Regions from separate parts of the Nocardia sp. 348MFTsu5.1 genome, predicted to be linked through region 1. Evidence: riboswitches for the same ligand, from Rfam matches in the RefSeq annotation. Region 1 holds a riboswitch; each other region holds the start of a gene.

Region 1 (4,144 bases):
GTGGCCGCATCCACATCGCCGAATGGCTCGTCTTCAGCCACCGGATCAACGTCCTGCTCGGCGCCGCCACCGGACCGCTCGACCGAGGCGGGATCGGGGGACGGAGATGGGGTGTTCGCGGGCTCGGCATCCCGGGCTTCGACACTCGGGGCCGGCTCGGTCGGGGCCGGCGTGGTCTCCGCAGGTTCCGCCTCAGGCCGGGTGGTCGGCGTCAGGTCATGCGGCTCGATCCACACCGACTCGGAGGCCGCTGAATCCGTGGTCCGCTGCGTCGCATTCGCCACCGTCGGCGCCGGTACGATCCCGAGGCGGGCGCCGTCGAGCTGGTCGAGTTGCCGATCGATCTCCGCGATCCAATCGCGGACGAAGTTCTCCGGGTACCGCAAGATGCTGATCGTGCTGTCGCCGATGGCCTGCCAGGCAGCCGGACTTCCCGACAGTGCGTCGCGAAGGACCCATAGGTCAGGAAGGTACGCGCCATGCCCGAGGTACGGCAGCGGTGGAAGGAACTGATTCACGGCATGGAAGAGCGGACGAAGGACTGCGAGGTCTGGAAACTGCAGAGGGTTGTCGACTGCGATGTATCGGAACGGCAATCCGAGGCTCTCGAGGATGACCCCGATCGCGGGATCGGACGGGATGAGTACGTCACGCGGCGAGTTCTCGCTGGCGTCGGGCCCCTTGGAGATGTCATCGTCATAGGTCAGATGTTTGACGAAGTAGCCGAGCAAGCCGTCGACGGCGCGGAGCGGGTAGTGCAACGGGTCCTGGAGATCGCAGATCGGATCGCCTTCGACGCAGAACTGCGTGACTTTCGCGGCACCGAAACCCTCGCGTGCACCATTCATCGTGATGCCGGGGATCACGGCCGGAAGGATCAGTTCGACCCCGCGGCCTTCGGCATCCCCCGTACGACGAGGATCTGAGTACAACTCACCGGTCACCTGAGTCGGGTCGATCGATACAGGGCTCTCGCCGCGGCCGATCTCGGACAACACATCGCCGGCGATGCGGGCGCCCTGGGAATAGCCGACGATCACGACAGGCTGGTCTGGACAAGCCTCGTGATAGACCGCCACCGCGGTCTCGAGGTTCTCTATACCCAATTCAACGCTTTGGTCGTAGGACGTCCCACCGAGAGGCCACAGGACACCTGGATAGTCGATGATCTCGATGCGGTAGTCCTTGCCTTCGGTTCCGTAGCGAGTCTCCAGTCCCGCTGTGTGGATGGAGTTGGGATCCGCGGTTCCGGGCACGACGAACACGCGCCCCTTCGCGCAGTCGACCGAATCCTCCGCTGCACCAGCCGGCTGAGCCAGGAATCCCAGAACAGGCAGGGTCACCGCCACAGTTGCCGTAGCGGCCATCGCACGACGCCGGGCCGCAGATCGGTCCCGGGCGCGAGCCCGCTTCGTATGCGAACCCATTTCCGAACCCCCTGGATTATCTGACGCGAAGAGCCGAGAGCTTCGAAAGAATGGTCGCTACTCCCGAGAAGCAATCGTAAAAGACAACACCTGTTCTCAGATATCCTCCGAACATGTGAATCCCGAAAACGGAACCCCAGGGCCCGGGGTTTCGGTGCAAGGACGATACGCGATCCATCGGCCCGGAAACGGGGAGCAATTGAGGTGCGCGAGAGGGTTCTCAGCGGCTCCGACGCGTGTTATATCCTTTTGGCCAGGTCCTGAGTGTCAGCGACAAGCCCCGGCTAGCTGACCGGCAACCCTCCATCCGCGGTGGGGTGCTCCGGGTGACGACCAGGTTGCGGTTCGCCGCGGCAAGCGCGGGTCCGGATGGTCGGACCCTCTAATTGGATGCCCTACCGACCAAGAAAGAGAAGTCCTACATGTCTGACACAGACGTCAATCCAGCTGACAACTGGAGCTTTGAAACCAAGCAGGTCCATGTTGGCCAGAGCCCGGATTCGGCGACTTCCGCCCGCGCCCTTCCGATCTACCAGACCACGTCGTACACGTTCCGCGACACCGAGCACGCCGCAAATCTTTTCGGCTTGGCCGAGCCGGGCAACATCTACACCCGCATCATGAACCCCACCCAGGACGCCGTCGAACAGCGCATCGCATCCCTCGAAGGCGGCGTCGCAGCACTGCTCGTCGCCTCGGGCCAGGCCGCCGAGACGTACTCGATCCTGAACATCGTCGAAAACGGTGGCCACGTGGTGTCGAGCCCCCGTCTCTACGGCGGCACATACAACCTCTTCCACTACACACTGCCCAAGCTCGGCATCCAGGTCAGCTTTGTCGATGACCCCGAGGACCTCGACAGCTGGCGCGCGGCAATCCAGCCCAACACCCGCGCGCTGTTCGGCGAGACCATCTCGAACCCGAACAACGAAATCCTCGACCTGCCCGGCATCTCTGCTGTCGCCCACGAGGCCGGTCTGCCCCTGATCGTCGACAACACCGTCGCCACCCCTTACCTGATCAACCCGTTGGCCCACGGCGCCGACATCGTGGTCCATTCGGCCACGAAATACCTTGGCGGACATGGCACTGCCATCGGCGGCGTCATCGTCGACGGCGGCACCTTCGACTGGCGCGGCCAGCGTGACGGTGTGGACCTGTTCCCCGGTTTCACCACCCCGGACCCGAGTTACCACGGCGCAGTGTTCGCCGATCTCGGCGCTCCGGCCTTCGCCCTCAAGGCCCGCGTGCAGTGGCTGCGCGACACCGGTGCCGCCATTTCGCCGTTCAACGCGTTCCTCATCGCGCAGGGCCTCGAAACCCTCAGCCTGCGGATCGAGCGCCACGTGTCGAATGCTCAGGCAGTGGCCAAGTACCTGTCCGAGCACCCGCAGGTGGAGTCGGTGGCCTACGCCGGCCTCGAGTCCTCACGCTGGTACAAGCGTGGCCAGGAATTGGCTCCGCGTGGTCAGGGCGCGATCATCGGCTTCGAGATCGTCGGAGGGGTGGACGCCGGCAAGCGGTTTGTCGACGCCCTCACGCTGCACAGCCATGTCGCCAACATCGGCGATGTGCGGTCGCTGGTCATCCACCCCGCATCGACCACCCACTCCCAGCTGATCGCCGAAGAGCAGCTCGCTGCCGGCGTGACCCCCGGACTGGTCCGGTTGGCGGTGGGTATCGAGAACGTCGTCGACATCATCGCCGACCTCGACTCGGGCTTCACTGCGGCCAAGTGAGGTGAGCATCGACCCGCACACGCCATCACGAACCCATCCGGACTGGGAATCCCTGCCTGATGGGCAGCTGACCAGTGTGCCGGTCGGCCCGATTTCGCTGGACAACGGTGGACAGATCGAGAATGTGACCCTGGCGTTCCAACGCTGGGGCACACTCTCGCCCACCCGCGACAATGTAGTTCTGGCACTGCATGCCCTGACCGGCGACTCCCATGCGACAGGACCCGCCGGTCCCGATCAGCCCTCCCCCGGTTGGTGGGATGGGCTGATCGGCCCGGGCGCCGCAGTCGACACCGACGAATGGTGTGTCGTGTCGGCCAACGTCCTCGGCGGGTGCCGCGGTTCGACCGGCCCGGCATCACTGGATTCCGAAGGGCAAGTGTGGGGTTCACGATTCCCGCACATCACCGTGCTCGACCAGGTCCGCGCCGAGGTGGCATTGCTCGATGCATTGCAGATCGATTCCGTCGCAGCCGTCCTCGGCGGCTCGATGGGTGGCGCGCGTGCCCTCGAATGGGTGGTCGGCTACCCCGAGCGCGTGCGTAGCGGCCTGATCCTCGCCGTCGGCGCTCGTGCTTCGGCAGACCAGATCGGTACGCAGACAACACAAATCGCGGCCATCAAGGCAGATGCCAACTGGCAGAACGGCGATTACCACGGTACCGGCCGGACTCCCACATCGGGGCTCGGTATCGCCCGCCGCATCGCGCACATGTATTACCGAAATGAACCCGAACTCGACCAGCGGTTCGAGAATCTCCCTCAGGGACAAGAGGATCCACTGCACGGTGGCCGCTACGCGGTGCAGAGCTACCTCGAGCACCAGGCCGACAAACTTGTACATCGGTTTGATCCGGGCAGCTATGTGGTGCTGTCCGAGGTCCTCAACCACCACGACGTCGGACGGGGTCGCGGTGGCGTCGAGGCCGCACTGCGGAGTTGCCACGTGCCCGTCGTGATCGGCGGAATCGACTCCGA
Region 2 (4,144 bases), on a different contig from region 1:
CACCCTGCAGTGCATCACCTGCACCGGAGAACGTGCCGACAATCTCTGTTTCGCCCGACGTTGCAGCGTGGTACACCGACGACGGGTTGGGGCCGAAGTATCCGTCGATGCGACCCGAACCGAGTGCCAGGTAGTAGTCGGCGGCGTTCTGGTAGTACACGATCTCTGCCGGCGCGAGGCCTTCTGCGACATTCTGTTCGTTCCAGTCGACCAGCAACTGCTCCTGATTGGTTCCCGAACCGACGCCGATCTTCTTGCCTGCAACGTCCTTTCGGCCGTCGACCTTCCAGCCACTGTCCTTCTTCGCCTCGAAGGCGAGGTTGTCGAGGCGGTATGTGGCGAAGTCGTACTTGTCCTTGCGCTCCTCGGTCACCGTGACGTTGGAGATGAACACGTCGTTCTCGCCGGAGTCGATCTTGACGAAGTTCTGTGACCAGTCAGCGACCTTCAGGTCGACCTTGAGACCGAGAATGTCCGCGACCAGGTACGAGAAGTCGACCTCGGATCCGACGATCGTCTTGTCGTCCGAAGCGTAGAACCGCAGTGGCGGTGCGGTACCACCGGCTCCGGTGACGATGAGCGTGCCGCGGTCGCGGATCGCCTGGGGCACCTTCGCGGCGATGTCGTCGACCTTGTCGACACGAACTCGGGTGGACTGCTCCGGTGACAGGTCGAAGCTCTGTCCGTCGGAGGTGACGACCTCGTTCTCGGCCTCAGGGTCACTGCACGCAGTGGCTGTCAGTGCGAGCGCGACCAACGCGGACGCGACAAACGCGAGTCGCCGGCTTGTTTTGGGCATGTTTGTTCCTTGCTTGTTGAAATTGAGATGGATCAGAGGACGTGTGCGAGAAACGCTTTGGTGCGTTCTTCCCTCGGGGAATCGATGATCTCCGACGGGGTTCCCTGTTCGACGATGACGCCGCCGTCCATGAACACCACCGTGTCGGCGATCTCGCGTGCGAAACCCACTTCGTGGGTCACGATGACAAGCGTTGCACCGTCACGTGCGAGCCCTCGAATGACCTCGAGGACTTCGCCGACAAGTTCAGGATCGAGCGCAGATGTCGGCTCGTCGAACAGAATTACTTTGGGCCGCAGTGCAAGTGCCCGGGCGATGGCAACGCGCTGCTGCTGCCCACCTGAGAGCCTGCGCGGGTAGTCGTGCGCCTTGTCTGCGACGCCGACGCGTTCGAGCAATGCCCGTACCTCAGGCTCGACGTCCGACCGCTTGCGCCGCTGCGCTGAAATCGGTGCCTCGATGACATTCTCCAGCACGGTCAGATGCGGAAACAGGTTGAAGTTCTGGAACACAAAGCCGATCCGCGAGCGCTGTTGCAGAATTTCCTTGTTGCTCAGCTCGTGCAGCTTGTTGCCCTTACGCTTGTACCCCACCAGGTCACCGTCGACACGGACGATGCCGTGGTCGACCTTTTCCAGATGGTTGAGGACGCGCAGGAGCGTCGACTTTCCTGATCCTGAAGGCCCGATGATCGCGGTGACCTCACCCGGACGCACGACCAGGTCGATGCCCTTCAGGACCTCGAGAGGACCATAGGACTTGCGAACTCCCCTGACCTCGACCGCATACTGCGACTTCTCCACCGGCTCGGTCATCGGGTCGCCCCGCGCGGCGCGAAGTTGATGTCCGAGAATCTCTTTCGGACCTTCTGGATCGGAGTCAACGGAATGTTGCGCACCGCACCCTTGGCATAATGCCGCTCCACGTAGAACTGCACAATCGACAGGATCGACGTGAAGACGATGTACCAGACAGTGGCGACCATGAGCAGCGGCACGACGCGTCCGCTGCGCCCGTAAATGACCTGCACCTGGTAGAAGAGCTCAGCGATCGCCATGACCGACACGATCGAGGTGCCCTTGAACAAGCTGATGACCTCGTTCGCGGCGTTCGGGAGGATGCCGCGCATCGCCTGCGGCAGGATGATCTTGAAGAACTCGCGGCGCTTCGGAATACCAAGCGCTGCAGCGGCTTCGAGTTGTCCCTGGTCCACCGAGATGATGCCGGCCCGGATGATCTCCGCCGAATACGCTGCCTGATGCAACGCCAGACCGATGATGGCGGCAGTCGAACCACTGATCGCATTGTTGACGTTGAACTCGAAGAAGCCCGGCCCGAAGGGAACTCCTACCGAAAGAGTCTGATAGAGGTACGCGATGTTGAACCAGAACAGCAACTGGACGATCAGCGGAATGGACCGGAATGCCCAGATGTAGAACCAGGCAATCACCTGCAGCACTGGATTATTCGACAGTCTCGCCGCAGCCAGCGCGATGCCGATCGCGAATCCCAGCAGGGATCCCCAGAAGGTCAGCTGGATGGTCAGCCACAGTGCATGCATCACGGACGGCGCAGTGAAGTACTGCGCGAACGTACTCCAATCCCAGCCCGGGTTGGTCGCGAATCCGTGCAAGAACTGGGCGACGACGACCAGCACGGCAATCGCGATGATCCAACGCCACGGATGCCACGTACGTGCGATGACGAGGTCGACGTCATCCACCTCGACCGAGGCGTCGGGAGTGGGGCGGGTAACTATCTGGGTCACCGTAACCACCGGTGTGTGCGGGCAGCGAGCATCGCTGAAGAAGCCTTCCAATAGGGCAGAGAAAATGTGTGTGGATGTGGTGTGTCAGACCTGCGTACAGACGCAGGTGCCCGCTCGACACAGGTCGACGTGCAAACGTCGCCACAAAGCGCGATCCATAATCGTTCCTCCATCGGTCTTGGCGGTAGCACCCACACGTCGTGGGACGGGGTTGCTGCGACGTCGAAGAGCCAAGTCTCTCGGTCGCTCTGGATGGTCAGGAGGAATCTATGCGCTCGACAGACCAGCCGTCAAGTAGCGGCAAACGATTTGTGTTGTGACACTACGCTTTCCGTTTGGAATCACCGTGATTTTGACCTTGCAGGACACCCCGTACATATGGGCGCAGCGAGGTGCGAGCCAACTACTCCACGTCCTCCGTGTCCACCACAACAGTCCCGCGCCAGCCGCCGACCACGCGCATGACGTGGTAGATCAGCAGTGCCGCGATTGCTCCGAGGGAGATTCCGCTGAAGCTCAAATCGCCGATGGTCCACGAGAAGTCGGCGATACCGATCACCAGCGCGATGGCTGCGGTGAATTGGTTGACGGGCTTGGAGAAGTCCACTTTGTTGGTCACCCAGATATGCACACCCAGGATCCCCACAAGGCCGTAGAGCGCCGTGGTGACACCGCCGAGAACTCCCGGCGGGACCGATGCGATGACCGCCCCCACCTTCGGCGACAGACCCAGCAGTACAGCCGCGATACCGGCCACCCAGTAGGCGGCGGTCGAATAGACCTTGGTGGCCGCCATGACACCGATGTTCTCGGCGTACGTCGTCGTGGCAGAACCACCACCGCTGCCGGCCAGCATCGTGGCGATGCCGTCGGCCGCCAATGCCCGGCCGATCTTGTGGTCGTAGTTGATGCCGGTCATGGTGTTGATCGACTTCACGTGCCCGATGTTCTCGACCACCAGAACCAGCACCACCGGCAAGAACATCGGCAGCACCGAGAGGTTGAACGACGGTGACTGGAAGTCGGGCAGGCCAATCCAATCGGCGGCACCGATGGGGTCGGTATCAACCTTGTCGCGGACCAGTGCGAACAGATAGCCGATGACAACGCTGGTGAAGATCGCGAGACGTCCGAGCAAACCCTTGAACAACACCAACGATGCGATCAGCAACACCAACACCAACGTGGCCGTGACCGCGTCCTGCTCGTAGTTCGTCTTCGCCGTCGGAGCCAGGTTCAAACCGATCAGAGCGACGATGGTTCCGGTCACGATCGGCGGCATCAGCGCGTGGATCCAGCCGGTGCCGGCGAAGTGCACCACCACACCGATGACGATCAGTACCGCACCGACCATCACGATGCCGCCCAGCGCCGACGCGTGCCCGTCCGAGGCCGTCGCGGCGAGTACCGGGGCGATGATCGCAAAACTCGAACCGAGGTAGCTCGGCAACTCGTTGCGGGTGATCAGCAAGAACAGAATCGTGCCGATGCCGGAGAACAGCAGCGTCGTCGCCGGCGGGAATCCGGTGAGCACCGGAACGAGGAAGGTCGCACCGAACATCGCCACGACGTGTTGC
Region 3 (4,144 bases), on a different contig from region 1:
GCAATGCTGACCGGGTCAGACGGCAGGATGAACAGGATCCCGAAGGCGATGGTGAACGACGCCCAGAGAACGCCGATCGCCTGCAGCACCCTCAATCCGACATACCGGTACATGATCAGTTCCCGGAGATCCAGGTGTCGTAGAACGCCAGTCTCGCGGATGCATCGAACTTCACGTCCTGGGTATGCGTGGCCGCGCCGATGACCTGTGACAACTCGACGGTCGGGAGCCACAGACCGTTCGAGATGATCTGCTCCTGGGCGGTGGCCAGCAATGCATCACGCTGGGCCTTATCGGTCGCGGCCAGCTGGCCGGTCAATGCATCGTCGAGTGCGGGGATCGGGCCGCGATGGTTCAGGTTGCGGCCGGTGAGTCCGAAGCTGGTGCGCAGGATGTCACCATCGGCGCGCGTTGCGTTGTAGTACACCGCGTCGTAGTCGCCACTGCCCTGCAGGGCTGTGAACTCCGGAGTGGAGACGAGTCCGAGTTTCAGATCGATACCGACGGCCTTGAGCTGCTGCTGGACCAGTTCGAGGATCGCCTGGTTACCGGCGAAGACGGCGCTGAAGGTGAGGGTGAACGAGAGCTTCTGGCCGTCCTTCTCACGGATGCCGTCACTGCCTTCGACCCAACCTGCGGCATCGAGGATGGACTTCGCCTTCTCCTGATCGAACGTCACGTCAGAAGAAAGATCCTTGTACCCGGGGGTGTTTGCCGCGAGCGCGCTGGTTGCAACCTTGAAGTCGGAGTTCAGCACGGTGTCGATGAGCTCTTGCCGATTGATCGCCGGAATGATCGCCTGCCGCACCGCGGGGTCCGTCAGGACACCGCGGGTGACGTTCGGCTGGAATCCGAAGGTCACCCCCGGGTTCGGCGTGGTGAGGATCTGGCCGCCGGCCGCCTCGATCTGCGGGGCATCCTGGGGCAGCGCGTCACTGACCGCGTCGAGCTGATCGGAAGCCAACGATCCGGTGCGCACACCCGATTCGGGGATAACCGTGAAGTCGATGCGGTCGAGGTACGCGTCGCCGGTGTGACTGAAGACGGGAGAGCTCCAGTTGTAGCCGACCCGCTTGGCCAGGGAGACCGACCGGTCCTGCTGCCAATCCGCGTACGTGAACGGTCCACTGCCGATGTTGGTACCGGTGCAGCGCTCCTCAGCGGTCTTCGCGACGGTGGCGTCGGCCTGCAGACCCAGCTGCGAGGTCGACGTCGCCTGCAGGAACTGGGCGTTGGGTGAGCTGAAGTCCACCTGAGCGGTCAGCGGGTCGACGACGGTCGTACCGGTGTAGCCGGAGAGATAGCTACCCGCCAGAGCGGCCTTGGCCGCACCGAGGGCGATGATGGCGTCGAAGTTCTTCTTGACCGAATCAGCCGTCACCGGGGTGCCGTCACTGAAGGTGACGCCATCCTTGAGGTGGAAGGTGAACGACTTGGCGTCGGGGCTGATGTCCCAGCTCTGCGCCAGCCAGGGGGTGATCTCGCCCGTCTCCGGATTCTGGTCGGTCAGCGAATCCACCACCTGGCGGGTGACGTAGATCGTCTGGTTGCTGCCGCCCTGCGTCGGATCCGAGCAAGTCGGAGCCTGGGACAGCCCGTACCGCAACGTGCCGCCCGGCTGTGCGGGACCGGCGTCGCCATCGGTGCCCGATGCATCGGAGCCACAGGCACTGAGCAGCGAGGCTGACATCAGTGTGGCGCCGACCACGGCGAGTAGCGGGCGGGACATACGTGCCTTCATTCGTTTCCTCCATTGATCCTGGCGGTAGCACCCGCCGCTGAGGCGGGTTGCTGCGGCGTCCTGAAGCCAGGTCTCTCGGCCGCTCTGGATGGTCGTGAGTCTACGGCGGGCCCGCAACCAACTGTCAATTCATCGACAGCGATAAACCGTTGCGTACCAGCGTCTTCGGTAAAAATCAGACGAGTTAAAACTAGCCCGCCTCAGCGTCGGCGCCGACGCTGTGATGTCTCGATCGCACCGGCGGCAGCTCCAGGTGTTCGCGCAGTGTGCTGCCGGTGTAGCGGGTCCGGTAGGCCCCGCGTTCCTGCAGCTCGGGGATCAGGAGATCGACGATGTCATCGAGACCACCCGGGACGATGTACGGCGAGATGTTGAGCCCGTCGATGGCACCGCTGCGCACGAAATGGATGAGTCGTTCGGCCACCTGGGCGGGTGTTCCGATCCAGCCACTGCGGGCCGAGGTCTCGATCGCCAGTTGCCGGATCGACAGGTTCTTTGCCTCGGCGAGCGCCCGCCACTGCGCAGCGATCGCGTGCGGGTCCTTGCCGTCGCGTGCAGCACCGCGGGTGACCGAGATCGGCGCGGCCACCGGGTCGTCCGTCGGCAGTGGTCCGTCGGGGTCCAGGTGCGAGAGATCACGACCCCACACCTGCTCCACCAGGGACAAAGCGGTGGCGCCGCTGTACTGGCCCTCACGGACCCAGCGAAGCTTGTCCTCGACCTCCGACTCCTTCTCCGCGAGCACGACCTCGCTGCCGGGAAGGATCCGCAGCTCCCCCGCCGCTCGGCCGGCTGCACGCAGCCGGCTTCGCATGTCGGTGGCAAAGGCGAGCGCGTCGTCGAAATCGCTACCGTGCGCGGAGAAGATCACGTCGGCATAGTTCGCACCGAAGTCACGACCCTGCGAGGAGTCGCCGGCCTGGAACAGCACCGGGTGGCCTTGCCGACTCCGCGGAAGCGTGGGCCTCAAGGAGATGTCGAACTGCGAACTCGACTGGGAGACATGGTTGATCGCGCCCTCACGTGACCATCGCGCCGAGTCGGCATCGGCGATCGCGTCGTCGGACCATCCGTCCCAGATCGCCCGGGCCGTGTCGATGAACTCGCCGGCGCGCTGGTAGCGCAGCGCGTGGTCGAGGAAACCGCCGCGCCGGAAGTTCTCACCGGTCCAGGCGTTGTCGGTGGTGACGACGTTCCAGCCGGCCCGTCCACCGGACAACAGGTCCAGACCCGAGAGACGACGCGCAAGGTCGGCGGGTTCGTTGTATGTCGAGTTCTGGGTGGCAACCAGACCGATCTTGCTGGTGATGCCGGCGAGCGCAGCAAGTTGCGTGATCGCGTCGGGACGTCCGGCGATGTCGAGATCGAGGATCTTGCCCTGCTGCTCACGCAATCGCAGGCCTTCACCGAGGAAGAACGCGTCGAACAGTCCACGTTCGGCTGTCAGCGCCACGCGTCGGAAGGTCTCGAAATCGATCTGCGATGCGCTCGCCGGATCGGACCAGATCGTGTTGTGGTTCACGCCCTGGAAGAACACCCCGAAGTGGACGTTGGCGTCCGGGCGGGCGTAATCGTTCGAAGAACTCCTGGTCATTGCGCTCCCAACAGGTTTGCCGGACGGTCGAGTCCGAGGTGATCGCGCAGGGTGGCCCCGATCAGAGGGCGCGACACGACGCCGCTCTCGATGAGGGGCGGCAGCACCGAGCGCGTAAGGGTACGCAGGTCCTCGTCGAGGACCAGCGGATGGATCCGGGCTCCGTCGGCGACATCGGCGAGCGAGGTCAGCGCAGCGACCAGTTCCGTCGGCGTTCCGCTGAAACCGAAGCTTCCGGCGGGGAGGTCGTGCGGCGTGTGGGCATCGAGGTCGGCGATCCGCTGTGCGGCGGTCGCGGTGTCGAGGTCGATCGCGACGTACACGTCGACGATCACCCTCGCGGCGCCGGCTGTTCGGGCATCTTCGACGGCGGCCCGGATCTCGGCCGGCGACGTGCCCGAGACGATGGCCACGTCGATCAGGTCGGCAGGCACCTCACCGGGGCGACCGAAGACCACAACCCGGCCCTGTGGTGGCCGGGGAACAATCGATGGGCCCTTGACCGAGAAGTTCTCCCCTTCGAAGTCGACGTAGTGGAGTTTGGTGCGGTCGAGGAACCGTCCGGTCGCATGATCACGTATCACGGCGTCGTCGTCCCAGGAGTCCCACAGAGCCTGCGCCACCCGGACCGAATCACGCTGATCTGCTGCATATTTCGACTCTGACGGCACCGGCACACCGAAGGCGGCGGCAGCCTCGGGTTCCGGACTTCTCGCCGTGATCCAGCCGGCGCGACCACGCGACGCGTAATCGAGCGTCGCGAGCTGCGAGGAGGTGTGGAACGGTTCGGCGAAGGTTGTCGAGATCAC
Region 4 (4,144 bases), on a different contig from region 1:
CATTCCGACCACGGACGAGCTTCTCGAGGACACCAAGTGGCAGACGATCGTCGACCGCGTCGCGGTGAACGGTGATACCCGCAACCCGTTCCGGGTGGATTCCAAGGAACGTTTCACCCACGTACGGCTGTCGATCCATCCCGATGGTGGCGTGGCCCGGTTCCGGGTGCACGGTCGTGGCGTCCCCGATCCGAAGTTCTTGTCGTACGGCCACTTCGACCTCGCCGCGCTCGAGAACGGCGGCATGATCACCGCTTGCTCCAACATGTTCTACGGCTCGCCGAACAATCTGCTGATGCCCGGTCGGGCCCGCACGATGGGCGAAGGCTGGGAGACCTCCCGCCGCCGCGATGACGGAAATGACTGGGTCCAGGTGAAATTGGCCGGCGAGTCGACGATCGGCCTGGCCGAACTCGACACCAGCTACTTCCTCGGCAATGCGCCGGGGTCAGCGATGATTCGTGGCCGCGACGGCGACGACGGTGAATGGTTCGAGGTCTTGGGGCGCTCGCCACTGCAGCCCGACACCCGCCACCGGTTCCTGGTCGAGACCGATCGGCCGATGACCGAGGCGCGCCTCGACATCTTCCCGGACGGAGGCATGGCCCGGCTACGGCTCTACGGTTCATTGACCGAGAGCGCCCGGGCCGAGATCATCGATCGCTGGGAGAACGGCGAGAGCTGATGCGCCCACCCCTGCCACGCCCCGGATGCGGCGTGGCGGGGGGAATCAGGCTGCGGCGGCCCGTTCGAGCAGTCCGGGCAGCACCTTCTCGGCGATGAGCTGGGCCGAGCCTGCGCCCTGTCCCTGATCCAGGGGACGCAGGATGACCGCGTCTGCGACCTCTGCGGCGTAGATGTCGAGGATCAGCGTGAGCAGGCCATTGGCAGTGCCCACATAGCGAACGGTGTCACCGAACCGCGACTCCCCCAGACGCAGGAGCTCGGCGCGAGCGGTGGCCGCATCGTCGGCGATCACCACGTCGATCTCCAACGCCACCACCAGGTCGGCGGGATCGTCGCCCAGTTCCTGCCAGCCGGCACGCAGCGCAGCGCGTTCCTTGATGCCACCCCTCAGTTCCGGCTGGCGGATCCGGCGGACCACCGAACTCGGTGCCTCGGTCGGACGGGGCCCACTCCAGGCGAGCGGATGGTCGTCGCCGTCAATGGCAACCAGCAGCTCCGGACGCGTTCGGGGAGCTTGGGCGCGTCGGTTTTCGGTCATGACTTCTCCTGCTCAAAAACGTTCTCTGCGAGTGAGTTCAGTTGCCTGGCGAGCTCGTCGATGCCGGTTCCGGCATCCCAGCGGAGGACGACGGGCCGGCGATGGCCCGACACGGCCAGCGAGGCGATGCCCACTCGGTCGCGGGCATCTGTCCACAGGTGCAACCGGCGGATTCCGGGAAGCCGATCGATCTCGGCATCGAGCCAGTCGGAGCAGGCCTGCTCATGGAGCCCGACCCATTCGTAGCCGAGGTCGGAGACCAGCTGCCGGGGTGGAAGGACGATGTTGATCTCGGGCGCGGCGTCGTCACTTTCCGCGAGCCAGTCGGAACGACCGACGACAACGGCCGGTCCGGCCGCGGACGGTCCGGACAACACCAGGTAGTCGATGCCGTGGCTGGTGAGATTGACTGCGCGCCGGGAGACGATGTCACTGCCGTCGACCAGGAGGCGCGCACCGCGACGATGAGCGATCGCGGCCAACGCAGGCAGCGGCAATACCTCACCGGTGGCCGGTGCCACCGCAGGCACGATCACGAGGGCCGCCGGCCGGCGTGCGAGTTCGCTGTCCACGGCGGCCAGGGTGGTCGTCAGATCGATCTGCGCGGGCACCACGCGGCGAGAAGGGGCTGCAGTGGTGGCGAGGTCGGCAGTCAGATCGAGGGTCAGGATTTCGCCGGGCGCCGCGGCGGCGACCAGTGCGACGGCCTCGGGGTAATCGGCCGCGAAAAGAACCCGGTCGGTCGGGCGGGCCTTCACAAATCGCGCGATTTCTTCCCTGAAATCACTGGTGGAGGTGCTTGTCACCCGCCATCCCTTCGGAACAGGACTCTGGGGAGTCCGCGCTTGCCGCCGTCCGAACAGACCGCGGCCAGGTTGTCACCCGGAGCACCCCGCCGCGAAAGGAGGGTTGCCGGTCAGCAAGCCGGGGCTTGTCGCTGACACTCATCACCTACAACCACATTGCCGGGCCGCTGATTTCCATGTCAACTATCAAGCCTTTTAAACGCGGCATGAATGTTAATCCGTGCTGGCAGCGGTGTTTTGTGATCTGTTCCGGTTCCTCCACCACCGAAAGCCGAAGTAGCCGGCCAGCGAGACACCGGCGGCGAGCGCCAGATAGAACAGCAGATTCGCACCGACCGTCTCACCGAGTGCATAACCGGTCACACACACGACGATCACCCAGAAAACGCCGCCGACGACGTTTGCGAAGAGATATTGGCGGGTGGGCATCTGGCTCATCCCGGCCACGAACGGGGTGACCGTGCGGACGTATCCGATCCAGCGCGCTCCGACGACCGTGGCGACCCCACCGTCGCGGATGAGTGCCTCGGCGCGTGCCCAGCGTTCCTCCCCGACCCAGCCACCGAATCGGGACCCGGTGATGCGGCTACCGGATCGGCGCCCGAACCAGTAGCCCGTCGAGTCCCCCATGACCGCCGCAACGCAGGCACCGACGATCAGCCAGCCGATGTTGGTGTCGCCGATGGCCGCTGCCACCGAACCGGCCAGCATGACGGTCTCACCGGGCAACACCAGCCCGAGGAGCAGCGCGGCCTCCCCGTAGACCACCCCGAACACGACGAGATACACCGCCCAGGGCGGTGTCGACTGCACGATCGAGATGACCCAATCAGCGAGAGAGTGAAGCATGTGCGCTCCAATCTCTCCTGCCCGGCCAGCGTTCGGCGGGCATTTCTATGCCCGGTTAGAGGGCCTGATCCAAATCCTTCAACAGATCGTCGACACCTTCTAGTCCCACCGACAGACGCACCAGCGAATCGGACAAACCGATCGCCGCCCGGCCTTCGGGCCCCATCGCGCGATGGGTCGTCGTGGCCGGGTGGGTGATCAACGACTTCGAGTCCCCGAGATTGTTCGAGATGTCGACGATCTTCAGTCCGTCGAGCAATTCGAATGCGCGGGCCTTGCCGGATACCGGACCGTTGTCGGCGAGTTCGAACGTCACCACGGTGCCGGCGCCCGACATCTGCTTCTTTGCAAGTTCGTGCTGTGGATGTGATTCCAGGAACGAATACCTCACCGAGGCAACCCGAGAATCGGCTTCCAGGAACTCGGCGATGCGCAGAGCCGAGGCGGTCGAATGGTCCACCCGCAGCCGCATCGTCTCGAGGCCCTTGAGCAGCGTCCAGGCGTTGAACGGACTCAACGCCGGCCCGGTGTGCCGCATCAGCGTCTGCACCGGTCCGTCGATGTACTCCTTGGTACCGAGTACCGCTCCGCCCATCACACGGCCCTGTCCATCGATGTGCTTGGTGCCCGAGTACACGATCACATCGGCACCGAGTTCGAGTCCACTCTGGAGCAGCGGGGTGGCAAAGACGTTGTCCAGCACCACTTTCGCACCGGCCGCGTGTGCGAGTTCGCAGACGCGCTCCACGTCGACCAGGGTCTGCATCGGGTTGGACGGGGTCTCGAAGAACACCGCGTCGGTCGGCTTCGACAGTGCCTGTTCCCACTGCTCGAGGTCTTCGCCGTCGACGAAGACGGTCTCGACGCCCCAGCGCGGAAGGATCTCGTTGCACACCACAAAGCACGAACCGAACAGGCTGCGTGCGGCGACGAGCCGGTCACCGGCCTTGAGCAGGGCCCCGAGTGCCACGAATACCGCTGCCATACCGCTGGCCGTGGCAAAGCATGCCTCCGCGCCCTCGAGCTGACGGAGTCGCTCCTGGAACATGGCGACGGTCGGGTTGCCGTACCGGGAGTAGACGAATCGTTCATCTTCGCCGGTGAACGCGCGCTCCGCGGCGGCCGCGGACGAGTACACGTACCCCGAGGTCAGGTACATGGCTTCCGAGGTCTCCTCGAAGCCGGACCGCATGAGTCCCCCACGCACGGCGAGGGTGTCGGGCGAAAGCCCCTCGGGCAGGTTGGCGTTCAACTGATCCTCCAT

The links. Region 1 has a riboswitch for S-adenosylmethionine ahead of H290_RS0120530 (bifunctional o-acetylhomoserine/o-acetylserine sulfhydrylase). Riboswitches for the same ligand answer to the same signal wherever they lie in the genome.
Region 2: linked by a shared signal. The riboswitch ahead of H290_RS0120045 (amino acid ABC transporter permease) and the one ahead of H290_RS0120530 (bifunctional o-acetylhomoserine/o-acetylserine sulfhydrylase) in region 1 are both predicted to bind S-adenosylmethionine.
Region 3: linked by a shared signal. The riboswitch ahead of H290_RS0119910 (ABC transporter substrate-binding protein) and the one ahead of H290_RS0120530 (bifunctional o-acetylhomoserine/o-acetylserine sulfhydrylase) in region 1 are both predicted to bind S-adenosylmethionine.
Region 4: linked by a shared signal. The riboswitch ahead of H290_RS0106780 (aminotransferase class V-fold PLP-dependent enzyme) and the one ahead of H290_RS0120530 (bifunctional o-acetylhomoserine/o-acetylserine sulfhydrylase) in region 1 are both predicted to bind S-adenosylmethionine.

What each region holds. Positions count from the first base shown of each region.
Region 1 is NZ_KB911520.1:51,024-55,167, forward strand. Features, by position in the region: gene H290_RS30355 (PE-PPE domain-containing protein) at 1-1,427, opposite strand, end outside; SAM riboswitch class IV at 1,684-1,793, shown strand; gene H290_RS0120530 (bifunctional o-acetylhomoserine/o-acetylserine sulfhydrylase) at 1,850-3,166, shown strand; gene H290_RS0120535 (homoserine O-acetyltransferase) at 3,168-4,144, shown strand, end outside.
Region 2 is NZ_KB911519.1:139,900-144,043, forward strand. Features, by position in the region: gene H290_RS0120035 (ABC transporter substrate-binding protein) at 1-799, opposite strand, end outside; gene H290_RS0120040 (amino acid ABC transporter ATP-binding protein) at 832-1,614, opposite strand; gene H290_RS0120045 (amino acid ABC transporter permease) at 1,611-2,576, opposite strand; SAM riboswitch class I at 2,734-2,826, opposite strand; gene H290_RS0120050 (uracil-xanthine permease family protein) at 2,971-4,144, opposite strand, start outside.
Region 3 is NZ_KB911519.1:113,004-117,147, forward strand. Features, by position in the region: gene H290_RS0119905 (ABC transporter permease) at 1-113, opposite strand, end outside; gene H290_RS0119910 (ABC transporter substrate-binding protein) at 116-1,729, opposite strand; SAM riboswitch class I at 1,748-1,836, opposite strand; gene H290_RS0119915 (NtaA/DmoA family FMN-dependent monooxygenase) at 1,932-3,335, opposite strand; gene H290_RS0119920 (LLM class flavin-dependent oxidoreductase) at 3,332-4,144, opposite strand, start outside.
Region 4 is NZ_KB911511.1:77,302-81,445, forward strand. Features, by position in the region: gene alc (allantoicase) at 1-685, shown strand, start outside; gene H290_RS0106775 (hypothetical protein) at 731-1,225, opposite strand; gene H290_RS0106780 (aminotransferase class V-fold PLP-dependent enzyme) at 1,222-2,031, opposite strand; SAM riboswitch class IV at 2,062-2,177, opposite strand; gene H290_RS0106785 (DedA family protein) at 2,245-2,880, opposite strand; gene H290_RS0106790 (O-succinylhomoserine sulfhydrylase) at 2,936-4,144, opposite strand.